Regions from separate parts of the Streptomyces sp. NBC_01445 genome, predicted to be linked through region 3. Evidence: riboswitches for the same ligand, from Rfam matches in the RefSeq annotation. Region 3 holds a riboswitch; each other region holds the start of a gene.

Region 1 (5,226 bases), 2.1 Mb from region 3:
GCCCCTGGAAATGAGCCGCCCTCTTTGTATACGGCGCCTCTGTTAATGCTGAAGCCCCACTGTGTTGACGGGATGTTGCGAAGTCCTCACACGGCCACCCGCACGGGGGGCGCGCATGCGGTGAGCGGCCGCGGCGCGCTCCGTGTGCTGCGCCGTGAGCGCCCGCGCGCGCTCCACGTCACCGCGCGCCACGGCGTCGACGATCGCCCCGTGCTCGGCCCAGGAGTCGGCGGGCCGCGCGGGCTGCTCGACGGTGTACATCCACGCGATCTTGTGGCGGAGCTGGGTGAGCATCGTGATCAGCCCCGGGCTGCCGGACGCCTGCGCCAGCGTCTCGTGGAACCAACTGCCCAGCGAGCGCAGATCCTCGCTCTGACCTCGCCTGGAGCGCTCTTGGCCGAGCCTTACCAGGCCCCGCAGGACCTTCAGGTGCGCCTCGGTGCGGCGCTGCGCGGCGCGGGCCGCTGCGAGCGGTTCGAGGAGCATGCGGATCTCCAGCTGATCCGCCGCCTCCTGCGCGGAGGGTTCGGCGACGCACGCACCCGCGTGCCTGCGGGTGACGACGAAGCCCTCGGCCTCCAGCGTGCGCAATGCCTCGCGCACGGGGACGCGCGAGACGCCGTAGCGGCGGGCGAGCACCTCCTCGGTGAGTCTGCCGCCGCGCTCGTAGACACCGGAGACGATGTCGTCGCGGATCGCCGTGCATACCGAGTGCGCCGGAATGCGCATGCCCCGACCTCCGCCTTAATCCCCGCGAAACGCGGTCGATAGTCGCCCGTACAGCGCGATTGACGTCTGTTCAGCTCGCCTGTCCAGCGACTCTATTCCAGCGGGCGCGAATTTCCGACGGCAGGCCGTAATCCATGGATATTTTTTGGACACCGGCGTCAGGAAGAAGCGGGCCGGGAACAAGCGGGTCCGGGAACGACGAATGCCCCGGCTCGGTGAGCCGGGGCATTCGGTGCGTCTTCGCGAGGTGCGCGGCGAAGGTCAGACGTTCACGCCGTGGGAGCGCAGGTACGCGACGGGGTCGATGTCCGAGCCGTACTCGGGGCTCGTGCGCGCCTCGAAGTGGAGGTGCGGGCCCGTGACGTTGCCGGTCGCTCCGGAGAGGCCTATCTGCTGCCCCGGGGTGACCGTCCGGCCGACGGAGACACCGATGGACGACAGGTGGCCGTACTGCGTGTACGTACCGTCGTTCATCTTGATGACGATGTTGTTGCCGTAGGCGCCGCCCCAGCCGGCCTCCACGACCGTGCCCGCGCCCACCGCGTGGACCGAGGTGCCGCTGGCGGCGTGGAAGTCGATGCCGGTGTGGCTGCCGGAGGACCACAGGCCGCTGCTCGCTTTGTACGCGGTGGACACGTACGAGCCGGTGACCGGAATGACGAAGGCGTTCAGGCGCTTGCGCTCGGCCGCACGGGCGGCGCGCTCCTTGGCCTCGCGCTCGGCCTTGGCCTTGGCGGCTGCCTTGCGCCGGTCCTCCTCGGCCTTCTTCTCGGCTTCGGCCTCGGCCTTCTTCTTCGCGGCGGCCTCGTCGGCGGCCTGCTGCTGGGCGGCGGCCTGCGCGTCGATCTGCTCCGCGAGGGAGTCACCGATGGCGATGGCCTTGGTCAGGCCGGTCTGCTCCACAGCCGCGTCGTCGGCGGCGAAGGCGGGGGCGGCGAGGCCTCCGATGACACCGGTCGTGGTGAGCGCGGCGACGCCGGCGACCTGCGCGGTGGTGCGCGTGAGACGGCTCGGGCGACGGTGCTTCCCGGTCGCACGGGTGAACGCCATGGGGTGGCTGATCCTTTCCTTCCTTCTCGCCTACCGGGTTAGCTGACGGGTTCGGAGCAGGAAGGTCTCCTACGGACCCCCTTCAGGGAAGGGCGTCCGATTCACCCCAGGGACGGTGGGTCCCCGGCTCCCCCGGCTCGCGCCTTGGGGGACTCGGCGATGACTGTCCGGTGCCACGGGCGCGGCGTGCTTCTGGCGGACAGCCGGACCGACGCTAAGCGGGGCAACTTTCAATCAACAAACGGAACCGGGCTTTTGTAGCGCATGCCACAGGGCAGACAGGCAACCACTGGTTCAATTCAGACAAACAGGGGCCCCGGTGGTCATCTCACCCACCGGGGCCCCTCGTTGCACACCGGTCACGGTCAGCCCGTGACGACGGTCACCTCTCCGATGCCGAGCGCCCTGACGGGCTCCTCGATCTGCGCGGCGTCACCGACGAGCACCGTCACCAGACGGTCCATCGGGAAGGCGCTCACGACGGCCGCGGTGGCCTCCACGGTGCCCGTCGCGGCGAGCCGCCGGTACACCTCCGCCTGGAAGTCGTCCGGCAGGTGCTGCTCGACCTGGTCGGCGAGCGTCCCCGCGACGGCCGCGGCGGTCTCGAACTTGAGCGGGGCGACGCCCACCAAATTCTGTACAGCCACGTCCCGTTCGGCGTCGGTGAGGCCCTCCGCCGCGAGCGTGCGCAGCACCTTCCAGAGGTCGTCGAGCGCCGGACCCGTGTTCGGCGTGTCCACGGAGCCGCTGATGGCGAGCATCGCGACGCCCGTCCCGTCCGGCGCCGAGCGCAGCACCTGGCCGAACGCCCGCACGCCGTAGGTGTATCCCTTCTCCTCGCGCAGGACACGGTCCAGGCGGGAGGTGAGGGTGCCGCCCAGGCAGTACGTGCCGAGCACCTGCGCCGGCCACACCCGGTCGTGCTTGTCGGCGCCGACGCGGCCGATCAGGATCTGCGTCTGCACCGCGCCCGGCCGGTCGACGATGACGACACGGCCGGTGTCGTCGGCCGTCACGGGCGGTACGGGGCGCGGCTCGGCCGTGTTCCCCGTCCAGGCGCCCAGTGTGTCCGCGAGCAACGCGTCGAGGTCGAGGCCCGCGAGGTCGCCCACGACGACCGCGGTGGCCGTGGCGGGGCGCACGTGCCGGTCGTAGAAGGCACGTACGGCCTCCGCGTCGACGGCCGCGACGGTCTCCTCGGTGCCCTGGCGCGGGCGGGACATGCGCGCGGTGGCCGGGAAGAGCTGCTTCGAGAGCTCCTTGGCGGCGCGGCGGCCCGGGTTCGCCGTCTCGTGCGGGATCTCGTCGAGGCGGTTGCGCACGAGGCGTTCGATCTCGCTGTCCGCGAACGCGGGCGCCCTGAGGGCGTCGGCGAGCAGGCCGAGCGCCTTCGGCAGGCGGGAGACGGGCACCTCCAGGGAGACCCGTACGCCGGGGTGGTCGGCGTGCGCGTCGAACGTCGCGCCGCAGCGCTCCAGCTCGGCGGCGAACTCCTCGGCGGCGAGCTTGTCGGTGCCTTCGGAGAAGGCCCTCGCCATGATGGTGGCGACGCCGTCGAGCCCGGCGGGCTCGGCCTCCAGGGGCGCTTCGAGGTTGATCTCGACCGCGACGACCTGCTGGCCCGGGCGGTGGCAGCGCAGCACCGTCAGGCCGTTGTCGAGGGTGCCGCGCTCGGGCGCGGGGAAGGCCCACGGCCTGGCCGTGCCGGCCTGGGGCTGCGGGTGGAAGTCCATGGTCGCGAGCTCGGTCACTTGCCGGCCTCCTTGTCTGCGGTCTCGATGGCGTCTGCGGTCTCGCCGACGGTCTCGTCCGCGGCCTCGTCCGTGCTGGACGCTTCGGCGGTCGCGTCGGCCTCTTCGGGGGCCGTGGGCTCGTAGACGAGCACCGCGCGGTTGTCGGGACGCAGGTGGGCCTTGGCCACCTCCTGGACCTCCTCGGCGGTGACGTCGAGGACGCGCTGGACGGCGGTCAGGGCGAGCTGCGGGTCGCCGAACAGGACGGCGAACCTGCACAGTTCGTCGGCGCGGCCCGAGACCGTGCCGAGCCGGTCGAGCCACTCGCGCTCCAACTGGGCCTGGGCGCGCTCCATTTCCTCCGGGGTGGGCCCGTCGGCTGCGAACCGCGCGAGCTCCTCGTCGACGGCCTCCTCGATGACCGGGACCTCGACGTCGGCGGACGTCTTCACGTCCAGCCAGCCCACGGAGGGCGCGCCCGCGAGCCGCAGGAGACCGAACCCGGCGGCGACGGCGGTCTGGTCGCGCCGTACGAGACGGTTGTAGATCCGGGACGACTCGCCGCCGCCGAGGACCGTCAGGGCCAGGTCGGCCGCGTCGCACGCGCGCGTACCGTCCTGCGGCAGCCGGTAGGCGGCCATCAGCGCGCGGGCCGGGACCTCCTCCTCGATGACCTCGCGCACGCCCTCACCGATCAGGTCGGGCAGGGCGCCGTCGCGCGGGGGCTGCTTGCCGTCGTGGCGCGGGATGGAGCCGAAGTACTTCTCGACCCAGACCAGCGTCTGCTCGGGGTCGATGTCTCCGACGACCGAAAGCACGACGTTGTTCGGCGCGTAGTACGTACGGAAGAAGTTCCGCGCGTCCTCCAGGGTGGCCGCGTCCAGGTCGGCCATGGAGCCGATGGGCGTGTGGTGGTACGGGTGGCCCTCCGGGTAGACGAGGGCGGTCAACTTCTCGAACGCGGTCCCGTACGGAACGTTGTCGTAGCGCTGACGGCGCTCGTTCTTGACGACGTCGCGCTGGTTCTCCATCGACTCCTCGTCGAGCGCGGCGAGGAGGGAGCCCATCCGGTCGGCCTCCAGCCAGAGCGCGAGCTCCAGCTGGTGGGTCGGCATGGTCTCGAAGTAGTTGGTGCGCTCGAAACTCGTCGTCCCGTTCAGCGAGCCGCCGGCGCCCTGCACCAGCTCGAAGTGCCCGTTCCCGTGGACCTGCTTCGAGCCCTGGAACATCAGGTGCTCGAAGAGATGAGCCAGGCCCGTGCGGCCCTTGACCTCGTGGCGCGAGCCGACGTCGTACCAGAGGCAGACGGCTGCGACCGGGGTCAGGTGGTCCTCGGAGAGCACCACGCGCAGGCCGTTGGCGAGGCGGTGCTCGGTCGCTGTCAGGCCGCCGGAGCCGGCCTCGGCGGTGGCCGTGTGACCCATGGGCATGTACGTCCCTTCGATCGCTGAACTATCGCGGAAACTGCAGATGTGCTGCCAGTTCTGCCACTGTATGCAAGCGTTCTGACGCCTGGCGAAGTTCCCGCACTGGGTACGCCGAGAGCGAGCACCGAACGCCCTACGGACGGGTCGCGGTCGGCGTTGTCAGTGGGGCGGTCCACAATGGTGCGCGTCAGATTCTCGTACATGCCCCGGCAGCATCTGTGAAGGAGCCGCAGCAGCGATGGCCCGCCGCAGCACGAAGACCCCGCCTCCCGACGACTTCGAGGAGC
Region 2 (5,226 bases), 2.8 Mb from region 3:
GGACCGGGTCATCGAGAACCGCAAGCCGTCCGGCTCGGGCCACGGCGCCAGGTGACCCGGCGATGCTGCCGCCCGAGCTGCCCCCGCTGCCCGCGCTGACGCGCGCCGAGTGCGAACTCCTCGACCGCTATCTGGAAGTGGTCGACCTGCTCGGAAGGATCAACCCGGCCAGGAGCGACCACACGTATGGCGGACTCCGGGCCGCGCAAGCACTCGTCGGCGGGGCGACGGCGCTCAGGGACGCCCTGACGCTCATGCATCAGCGGGGCGAGGCCGAGCTCCACGCGACGACGCTGGCTCGGGCTTTGCGGCTCCTGGACGGAGAAAGGAGGACACAACGGGTCACAGTGCCGCCGGAGTCGGTCAATTGACGGTCCGTTCAAGACCGAAGCGATCGATCCGAACCGTCCGGGCCGGGGTCGAAACGGACCAGAAGAGGTACCCACATACGGCGTAGCCGGTACTCGCACATGCGAACCGGAAAAGTTGCGCGGAACGCCTACGCGAAGTCGGGAATTCCGCCTTCCGCTGCTGGTGCGGGGCTCGTTGGGACCCCCGCACCGGGGTGGAGAAGTGTGCTGTCCACCCGATTGGATCACTCGTGAGGACACTCACACAACGCCGATTCCGCTCTGCGTTCGCGGTGTTTGTGCGTGAAGATCCCTTCCGACGACAAGCCCCCGCCGCCGCGGCGGGGCGGTCCGTGCGGACGCCGAGTCCTGCCGCCGTACGGATGCCAGGTCGACAGAAGTGGATCGGCAGGAGTGGAGGACCCAGGCACGACGGGCCGCCGGAGCTGTTTTCCGGGCCGGCCCTTGGGGTGAAGCCGCACTTCGCGGCCGGGCAACTTCGCCAGCCCGAATCCGACAGGTCATCCTTCACAGGCGGCTGACGAAGGGTTGCGCATGACTGCGCTCAATCGTGTCCCGTCGCTGCTGACCCGGGCCGGCACCGCCTCGGCCCTCACGCTCGCCGTAGCGGGCGGCAGCCTGCTGGTCCCAGGAGCCACGCCCGAAGCGGAGGCCTCGCCACCTGCGACGAAGGCTCTCCAGATCGCGGCATCAAGGAAGGGAAGCCCCTACCAGTGGGGCGCCTCAGGACCGCACAGGTTCGACTGCTCGGGCCTGACGGTCTACTCGTTCAAGCGAGTGGGCAAGAAGCTGCCCCGTACCGCCGCCCAGCAGTACAACAAGACCCGCCATGTCTCCGCGTCCCATCGCAAACGCGGTGACCTGGTCTTCTTCCATTCGGGCCGCGGCGTCTACCACGTCGGCATCTACGCCGGGAAGGGAAGGATCTGGCACTCGCCGAAGACCGGTGACGTGGTGCGGCTCCAGCGGATCTGGACGAAGAGCGTCTGGTACGGGCGCGTGCGGTAGCGCCACCTGACGGGCTCCTGGGGCCCTGGCGGCCCGTCAGGCGTTACCGGGTGCACGCGCCCTCCCCGGCCGTCTCGGAACCGCGCGATGGGGTACTCGTGGTCGTATGGACGAGGACCGACCGGCCGGCGACGAGGATGCCCCACGCAACTCAGGTCCCAGGAGCGTGGGGCGGGACCGGCACGAGACGCCGCTGGAGCGCGCGGACCGGAACTTCGGCGAGCTGCTCCAGGAGCTGAGAGTCACCCAGACGGGCGTGCAGATCCTCTTCGCGTTCCTGCTGACGCTGGCGTTCACTCCAAGGTTCCCGGCACTGGACGGCGTGCAGCGCGCGACGTACATCGCGACGCTGCTGCTCGCGGTGCTCGCCGCCGCGCTGTTCACGGCGCCCGCGGCGCTGCACCGCGCGCTCTTCGGGCGGGGTGCCAAACCGCAGATCGTGCAGATGTCCTCGCGGCTCGCCGCGGTCGGCCTGGGCGTTCTGATGCTCGCCCTGGCCGGGTCCGTGCTGCTCGTCGTGGACGTCACCGCGGGGCGGGCGGCGGGCATCGCGGCCGGGGCGGGCACGTTCGCGGTCTGTGCGGGCCTGTGGGGCGTGCTGCCGCGTCTGGTGCGGCGCTCACTCACGCGGGCGCAGGAGAAGACGGGCACCCCGTCCCCGTAGCCGCGCCACCGCAGCCGGCCTTCACACCGACTGGACGGGGACCGTCCACGGCAGGGCGATCCACACGGTCTTGCCGCCCTCGGGGGTGGGCCTGACCGACAGGCTTCCGCCGCACTCGGAGGTCAGACAGCGGATGATCACCATGCCGCGCCCGTTGTCCTGCTGGACGGCGGCCGGGAGCCGCTTCGGGTAGCACGGGTGGCTGTCCGTGACGCCGATGCGCAGGTGTTCGTCGCGCTCCAGCTGCACGTCGACGGTGAAGACCGGCGACTGCCCGCGGGTGTGCATCACGGCGTTCGTGGCGAGTTCGGAGACGATGAGCCGGACCGTGTCGGCTGTTTCCGCGTCCCGCGGCATGCCCCATTCGGCGAGTACGTCACCGACATATGTGCGGGCCGACGAGACCGAGGCAGGATCGCTCGGCAGAGTGACGGATGCTTCCTGGTGATCTGCCATGGCGACGTCGTCCCTTTTTTCGCCGGGGCCTGAATCCGACACATGGCGGATGACTCGAGGCGACCCCCGGACTGGTGCTTCGCGCCAGACTGCCACTCCCGCTCCTCCAGTGGAGCCGATCCCCCGAGATATGCATATATCTGTCGCTCGAAGCGGTGAACTCTGCGTTGGTGGACCGCATTTGGGCGTACGCCGCCGGCTTCCTCTACCGTCGGCTCGGAACACGATCCGCCGGGCCGGAAGGAGCCGGGCCGCAGGTCCGAGGAGACAGAATGAAACACGGTCCGGCGGTGCGCCGCCGCAGGCTCGGCGCGGAGCTGCGCGCGCTGCGCGCCCGCGCGGGGTTCACCAGTGGCGAGACGGCCCGGCTCGTCGGCTGGCACCAGTCGAAAGTGAGCCGTATCGAGACCGGCCGCAGCGGCGTGAAAGCGTCGGACGTACGCCTCCTGCTCGACGCGTTCGAGGTCACGGACCCCGGCATACGGGACCTACTGGTCGCGCTGGCCGGGTCGGGGGACGACGGCGGCCAGCACTGGTGGCACGCCTACCGGGGCCTTCTGCCGCCCGCCTACCGGGACTTCATCAGCCTGGAGTCGCAGGCGTGCCGGGTCAGGACGGTCGAGACGTCCGTCGTGCCGGGCCTTCTCCAGACGCCCGACTACGCGCGTGCGGTAACCAGGGCCGCGCTCGACGGGCTGCCGGACGGGCAGGTCGACGCCCTGGTCGAGGTGCGGATCGCCCGACAGGACGTGCTGCGTTCGGCGTCGCCGCTGCGGCTCAGCGCGGTACTCGACGAGGCGGTGCTGCGGCGGCCGGTGGGCGGTCCCCGGGTGATGGCGGAGCAGCTGCGTCATCTCGCCGCCGTGGCGAAGCTTCCCCATGTGCGGCTACAGGTATTGCCGTTCACCGCGGGGGAGCATGTCGGACTAACCGGCCCTTTCGTTGTGTTCTCATTTCCGAACACTTCTGATCTGGACGTAGTAGTTCTCGACCATTTGACGAGTAGCCTCTACCTCGAGCGGAAAGAAGACCTCAAGGCGTACACGGACGCCTTCGACGCCCTTCGGATCCACGCCCTTTCGCCCGGGGACTCACTGGATTTCATCACCGGGATCGCCGGAGCGCACCCCCCACCGGACAGTGAACGCACGTAAGGAGGCACCATGTCAGCTCTGCCTCGGTACGTACCATCCGCCGCGGTTCCCAGCACCTCTCTGCACGACGCGTCATGGCGGCGAAGCAGCCGAAGCACCGGAATGAACAACTGCGTCGAGACGGCTCCGCTGCACCACGGCCCTTCGGCCGGACTCCTCGCGGTGCGCGATTCCAAGCGCACGGCCGGACCCGCCCTGCTGTTCTCGCCCTCCGCCTGGGAGGGGTTCCTCAGCTCCTTGCGGTGAACGCCGAGTCGGGAGCGTTGCGGCTGATCACCCGTACGGCCTCGGCGATTTGATCGTCGGTCAGGTCGGCGCGGGCGGTCAGCCGCAGCCGTGAAATGCCGTCCGGCACGGACGGCGGCCGGAAGCAGCCGACGGCGAGGCCGGCTTCGCGGCAGTCGGCCGCCCAGCGCACGGCCTCTTCGGGGGACGGCGCGCGCACGGAGACGACGGCGGCGTCCGGTCGAACGGCCTGGAGCCCCTCGGCAGTGAGGAGTTCGTGCAGCGAGGAGGCCACGGCGCGCGCCCGGTCGGCGCGCTCGGGCTCGCGGCGCAGCAGGCGCAGGGCCGCGAGTGCGGCGCCGGCCGCCGCGGGCGCGAGGCCCGTGTCGAAGATGAACGTCCGTGCGGTGTTGACTAGATGGTCGATCACCCGGGCGGGACCGAGGACGGCGCCGCCCTGGCTGCCGAACGACTTGGAGAGGGTGACGGTGACGACGGTGTCGTCGGCGCCCGAGAGCCCCGCCGCCTGCGGCGCGCCCCTGCCGCCGTCACCGAGCACGCCGAGTCCGTGTGCGTCGTCGACGATCAGGCCGGCCCCGAACTCCCTTGCCACTCCTGCCAGTTCAGCCAGTGGAGCGGCGTCGCCGTCCACCGAGAAGACGGAGTCGGAGACGACGACCGCCTGCCCCTGATGCGTGTCGAGGGCCTTACGGACGGCGCCCGGGTCGGCGTGCGGGACGACCTGCGTGGCGCCGCGGGCGAGCCGACAGCCGTCGATGAGGGAGGCGTGATTGCTCGCGTCCGAGACGATCAGGGAGCCGTGCGGGGCGAGCGCGGTCACGGCGGCGAGGTTGGCCGCGTAGCCGGACGACAGGACGAGTGCCGCCTCGAAGCCGCAGAACGCGGCCAGTTCGCGCTCGAGTTCGGTGTGCAGTTCCGTGGTGCCCGTGACGAGCCGGGAGCCGGTGGCGCCGCCACCCCAGCGCAGCGCCGCGTCCGCCGCTCCCCCGGTGATCTCGGGGTGGCGGGTGAGGCCGAGGTAGTCGTTGCTCGCGAGATCGAGGAGCGGGTTCTCAGCGGGGCGGGGACGCAGCGTGCGGACCAGTCCGGCGCCGCGGCGCACGCGCTCCTGCTCGTCGATCCAGCCGAACGGCGATCCCGCCATGTGAGTCCCTCCGACGGCCGTGTCGCGGCCGGTTCTCGAGCGGGGTGTGCTGTCCCGTGCCCGCTGCGTCTTTGTAGGCAGTGCACAGACACTAGCGGGACATCCAGCCACCCAGGATGTGGCAATACCCACACGCCGAACCGGCAGAGTTGTCCGAAGCCTCCTTGGCCTGAGCAGGGGACG
Region 3 (5,226 bases):
CTGTCTTGTCGACGCAGAGGATGTCGACGGCGCCGATGTCGTGCAGCGCGGGGAGCCGTTTGACGATGACGCCGTGGGTGCGGGCGAGCAGCGCGGAGCCGCGGGCGAGCGCCGTCGTGACGATGACCGGCAGCATCTCCGGAGTGAGCCCGACGGCCACCGCGACGGCGAACGGCAGGGTCTCCAGGCCCCGGCCGCGCAGCGCGGCGCCCGCCATCAGGACCAGCGGCGGCGTCAGCAGCATGAAGCGGATCAGGGTCCAGGAGATGCCGTGCACGGAGCGCTCGAACGCGCTCGCCCCGCGCGGTGCGCCGACCGTGCGGTGGGAGGCGGCGAAGCGGGTGCCGGCGCCCGTCGCGAGCACCACGGCGCTCGCGCTCCCGGAGGCCACGCTGCCGCCCTGGAAGCACAGATGCGCCGACTCGCCGTCCGTGGGCAGGTCCACGGGCCGCTTGTCGACGGGCACCGACTCCCCGGTGAACGCGGCCTGTTGCACGGTCAGGCCCTGCGCCCGCAGGAGGCGTACGTCGGCGGGGACCAGGTCGCCGGGACCGAGCAGCACCACGTCGCCGGGCACCAACTGGCTTACGGGGGCCTCGTGTTCGGCCGGTGGGGCGCTCTCGTCGTCGCCGGGGCGGCGCAGCACGGTCGCCGTCGTCGCGACCAGGTCGCGCAGGCCCGCCATGGCGCTGTCCGCGCGGCGCTCGCCGGCGGAGCGCAGGCCGCAGCTGACGGCGACCAGGACGAGGATCACGCAGGCGGTGCCCCAGGCCGCGACGGTCGCCGAGACGAGGCCGAGGCAGAGCAGGACGCCGGTGAACGGGTCGCGCAGGCTGCGGGCGGCCAGGCGGGGCCAGGACAGGGGACGCGTATCCGGCAGGACGTTCTCGCCGTGGCGGGCGAGGCGCCGCTCGGCCTCCGCCTCGGTGAGGCCGCGCGGGCCGCTGTCGAGGGAGCGCAGGAGCTGGAGGGTCGTACGGCCGGGGTCCGTCTCCGGGGCTGTGTCGGTCACTCTCGGGCGCCGTCAGGGATTCTCGGGTGTCGTCACCGTCGTCTTCTCCCGTTCATCGGACCGCGAAAGGCTCCCCGGCAATGGGTTCGAGCCTTCAGTTTAGGGGCGGAACTTCTGCCGCCCTCCGCTAGTTTCTACAGAGCTGTAGAAGATCAGTACGTGTCGATCGAGGAGAGTCATGGCCCTGTGGGATCGCTTCAAGGAGTCCGCGTCGACGATGCAGACGCAGCTCATGGCGAAGAAGAACGACCTGAAGAGCGGCGCCTTCCGTGACGCGAGCATGGCGATGTGCGCGCTGGTCGCCGCGGCCGACCGGAACATCGACCCGGCCGAGCGCAGCCGCGTGGCCCAGCTCATCTCCACGAACGAGGTGCTGCAGAACTTCCCGGCGGACCAGCTCCAGAGCCGCTTCGACGCGAATCTGAACAAGCTGACCGCCGACTTCGACTTCGGCAAGGTCAGCGTCCTCCAGGAGATCGCCAAGGCGAAGAAGAAGCCCGCCGAGGCGCGCGCGGTCATCCAGATCGGCATCGTCATCGGCGGCGCGGACGGCGACTTCGACAAGGCCGAGCAGGCCGTCGTCCGCGAGGCCTGCCTGATGCTCGACCTGCCCCCGCACGAGTTCGACCTGTAGGCGGATACACCGAAGGCCCGGAACCATTGGTTCCGGGCCTTCGGCCTTCAGTAGCGGGGACAGGATTTGAACCTGCGACCTCTGGGTTATGAGCCCAGCGAGCTACCGAGCTGCTCCACCCCGCGTCGGTAAACACGACTCTACGCCATTGCGGCGACAGAACGCGAATCGGTTGCCCGGCGTTCCATGGTCCGCCGCCTCGGGCCCCTTTCACCCGGTCGGTCCCGCCAGGTCGCCCGCCGCCTTTTGCAGGGGAACCCTGGGGTGGGGCCCGACGACGTGCGCAGGCGCGGGACCGACGCGGACGGTGGCGGGAGACGAGCGGTGGGGCAGCGAGGAGGACACGGGCGAGAGGCGGAGCAGGGCCTGTCCCGGGCCCGGTTCTTCGTACGTCTGCTGCCCGTGCTGCTCATCGTGGTCGGGGCGATCTACGACTACGTCACGCCGTCGACGTTCACCGGCGTGCCCCTCTTCACCGCCGCCCCGCTGGTCGCCGCCCCGTTCTTCTCGCCCCGCGGCACTTTCCTGACCGGCCTCGCGACCGTCGCCGTCGTACTCGGGGTGCATCTCAGATACACCCGCAGTTACGACACCGATGCCATCACCGAACTCGTCACGGTCGTCACCGTCGCCGTCCTCGCCTGTGTCATGAACCGCGTCGTGCGGCGGGGCAGTGAGCAGCTCACCTCCGTGCGCCAGATCGCCGAGGCGGCCCAGCGCGCCGTCCTGCCCGAGCCAGCGGAGCGCATCGGCGGCCTGGAGATCGCGGCCCGCTACGAGGCGGCCCAGGAGGGGGCCTTCATCGGGGGCGACCTGTACGCGGTGCAGGACACCCCGCACGGGGTGCGGCTCGTCGTGGGCGACGTACGCGGGAAGGGCATGGGCGCGGTGTCCGCCGTGGCCGTCGTCATCGGCGCCTTCCGGGAGGCGGCCGAGCAGGAGGCGACCCTGGAGGCGGTCGCGCAGCGCCTGGAGCGGGCGCTCGCGCGGGAGGGGCTGCGGCGCAACGGCCTCGACGAGTCCGAGGGTTTCACCACGGCCGTGCTCGCCGAGATCCCGCACGGCAACGCCCTCGTACGGGTCATCAACCGCGGCCATCCGGAACCCCTGATCCTGGGCGGCGACGGGGCGCTCAAGGTCCTGTCACCGCCGGAGCCCGCGCTGCCGCTCGGGATGGGTGGCCTCGGCAGCTGGCCCGACCGGGCGTCCGAGACGGAGTTCCCGTCCGGGGCGACGCTGCTGCTCTACACCGACGGTCTCTCGGAGGCGCGCGACGCGGAGGGCACCTTCTACGACCCCGCGGCCCGGCTCGCGGGGCGGATGTTCTCGGGCCCCGATCCGCTGCTGGCCGCGCTCACCGCCGAGGTCCGCCGGCACACCGGGGGCGGCACGACGGACGACATGGCGCTGCTCGCGGTGAGGCGGCCGTGAAGCAGCAGTGAAGCAGCCGTGACCGCCGCCTTCACCTTCCGTAGTCGAACGGCGTCGCTGCGCATAACATTTGACAAACCGTCAGATGAGCGGCCCGCTCCGACGGCCGGTCAACTCGCCCGATTCCGCCCGCTCGTGCCCCGATAAGTCCAGGCCAAAGGCGTTAACGATCAGTCGGAACGGCTTGGAATCGGACCCCGGTGTCTATTAACGTTCGATAACGCAGCGCGGTCGTCCCAGCCGTCACAAGAGATGGCTCCGTGCGCACGCGCCTAATCCCGCAAGGGAGCCGGGGAACCACCAACTTGGGGTGAATCGGACGTCTTTCCTTGCGGAAGGCGTCGGTAGGAGACCTTCCTGCTCCGAACCCGTCAGCTAACCCGGTAGGCGAGAAGGAAGGAAAGGAGCGCGCCCCCGTGGCGTCCAACCGGCCTGCCCCAGAGTTCTCCTACGCGCCGATCGACGAAGAGTTCGGCGAAGCGGACGAGCGGACCTGGGACGAGTGGAATCCCACCGAGGAGTCCGTCCGCCCCGTACGCGGCAGGCACCGCGTAGCCAAGCAGCGCGGCGGTCTCGCGCGCAGCTCCACAGTTCTCGGGGTCGGCGTGATCGCGGCCGTCGGCGCGGGCGGCATCGCCACCGCGCAGGGCGGCAAGCCCCCCGTACACATCTCGATGCCCGACCTCTCGGCCGTCAAGGACTCGCTGCCCGACGCCAAGTCGCTGCCCGGCGTGGGCGCGCTGATATCCGACGGTTCGGACGACGACTCGTCCGGCGCCGACGCGGCCCCGCTGACCGGCGCCGGCATCACCACCGCGGACGCCGAGCAGGGCACGACCGCCGGTGAGGCCCTGCGCGCCCGCATCATGCAGCAGGCCGAGCAGCAGCAGGACCAGGCCGCCGACGCCGAGGCCGCAGCCGCCGAGGAGGCCGCCGCGAAGAAGGCCGCCGAGGACGCGGCCAAGGAGCAGGACGCCGCGTCTGCGAAGGCCGCCGCCGAGAAGAAGAAGGCGGAGGAGGCTGCGAAGAAGAAGGCCGAGGCCGAGCGCCTCGCCAAGCTCGCCAAGAGCTTCACGCTGCCGGTCGCCTCCTACACGATCACCGGCACCTTCGGTCAGCCCGGCTCGATGTGGTCCTCCGGCTATCACACGGGTCTCGACTTCGCCGCTCCCACGGGTACGCCGCTGAAGGCGATCCACTCCGGCACCGTCAAGGAAGCAGGCTGGGCGGGCGCGTACGGCTACCGCACCGTCCTTGAGCTCCCGGACGGCACCGAGCTCTGGTACTGCCACCAGTCGTCCCTCAACGTCAGCGCCGGCCAGAAGGTGACCAGCGGCGACGTCATCGGCCGCGTCGGCGCCACCGGCAACGTGACCGGGCCGCACCTCCACCTGGAGGTCCACCCCGGCGGCCAGGCGACCGGAGTGGACCCCGCGCCGTGGCTGCGCTCCAACGGCCTGACCATCTAAAGGCTCGTAACCCGGCTCGTAACCCTCCGAACCCCGGTGGTCCTGACGGCAACCCCCCGACGTCAGGGCTGCCGGTCGGCCATGCCCGGAATATCTTGCTCCGTATCGGTGTTCCGACAGGCCATGACTTCTCTTCGCAAGCTTGGCTCGTCAGACCTCGAGGTGTTCCCGCTCTCCCTCGGCGGCAATGTGTTCGGCTGGACCGCCGACGAGGCGCAGTCCTTCGCCGTGCTCGACGCGTACGTCGCCGCCGGCGGCAACTTCGTCGACACGGCCGACGCGTACTCGTCGTGGGTTCCGGGCAACAAGGGCGGCGAGTCCGAGACCGTCATCGGCAAGTGGCTGGCCGCGCGCGGCAACCGCTCCGATGTCGTCATCGCCACCAAGGTCGGCGCCCACCCCGACTTCAAGGGCCTGTCCGCGAACACCATCAAGTCCGCCGCAGACGAGTCGCTGCGCCGCCTCGGCACGGACTACATCGACCTCTACTACACGCACTTCGACGACCCGTCCGTGCCGGTCGAGGAGATCATCACCGCCCTCGACGAGCTGGTGAAGTCCGGCAAGGTGCGCGCCATCGCCGCGTCGAACCTGACCCCGGAGCGCCTCCAGGAGTCCCTGGACTTCTCCGACCGCGAGGGCCTCGCCCGCTACGCGGCGCTCCAGCCGCACTACAACCT

The links. Region 3 has a riboswitch for cyclic di-AMP ahead of OG574_RS25310 (M23 family metallopeptidase). Riboswitches for the same ligand answer to the same signal wherever they lie in the genome.
Region 1: another riboswitch for cyclic di-AMP. It lies ahead of OG574_RS15645 (M23 family metallopeptidase); the one in region 3 lies ahead of OG574_RS25310 (M23 family metallopeptidase).
Region 2: another riboswitch for cyclic di-AMP. It lies ahead of OG574_RS37980 (C40 family peptidase); the one in region 3 lies ahead of OG574_RS25310 (M23 family metallopeptidase).

What each region holds. Positions count from the first base shown of each region.
Region 1 is NZ_CP109485.1:3,432,653-3,437,878, forward strand. It holds gene OG574_RS15640 (GntR family transcriptional regulator) at 43-729, opposite strand; gene OG574_RS15645 (M23 family metallopeptidase) at 991-1,779, opposite strand; cyclic di-AMP (ydaO/yuaA leader) riboswitch at 1,793-1,948, opposite strand; gene OG574_RS15650 (M16 family metallopeptidase) at 2,145-3,530, opposite strand; gene OG574_RS15655 (M16 family metallopeptidase) at 3,527-4,936, opposite strand; gene OG574_RS15660 (DNA gyrase/topoisomerase IV subunit A) at 5,178-5,226, shown strand, end outside.
Region 2 is NZ_CP109485.1:8,327,822-8,333,047, reverse strand. It holds gene OG574_RS37990 (ATP-dependent Clp protease proteolytic subunit) at 1-55, shown strand, start outside; gene OG574_RS37985 (hypothetical protein) at 63-371, shown strand; cyclic di-AMP (ydaO/yuaA leader) riboswitch at 725-902, shown strand; gene OG574_RS37980 (C40 family peptidase) at 906-1,379, shown strand; gene OG574_RS37975 (DUF6328 family protein) at 1,486-2,043, shown strand; gene OG574_RS37970 (ATP-binding protein) at 2,065-2,499, opposite strand; gene OG574_RS37965 (helix-turn-helix domain-containing protein) at 2,772-3,653, shown strand; gene OG574_RS37960 (DUF397 domain-containing protein) at 3,663-3,899, shown strand; gene OG574_RS37955 (8-amino-7-oxononanoate synthase) at 3,883-5,043, opposite strand.
Region 3 is NZ_CP109485.1:5,538,766-5,543,991, forward strand. It holds gene mgtA (magnesium-translocating P-type ATPase) at 1-1,012, opposite strand, end outside; gene OG574_RS25295 (tellurite resistance TerB family protein) at 1,191-1,646, shown strand; tRNA gene OG574_RS25300 (tRNA-Met) at 1,698-1,771, opposite strand; gene OG574_RS25305 (PP2C family protein-serine/threonine phosphatase) at 1,971-3,077, shown strand; cyclic di-AMP (ydaO/yuaA leader) riboswitch at 3,337-3,482, shown strand; gene OG574_RS25310 (M23 family metallopeptidase) at 3,494-4,546, shown strand; gene OG574_RS25315 (aldo/keto reductase) at 4,670-5,226, shown strand, end outside.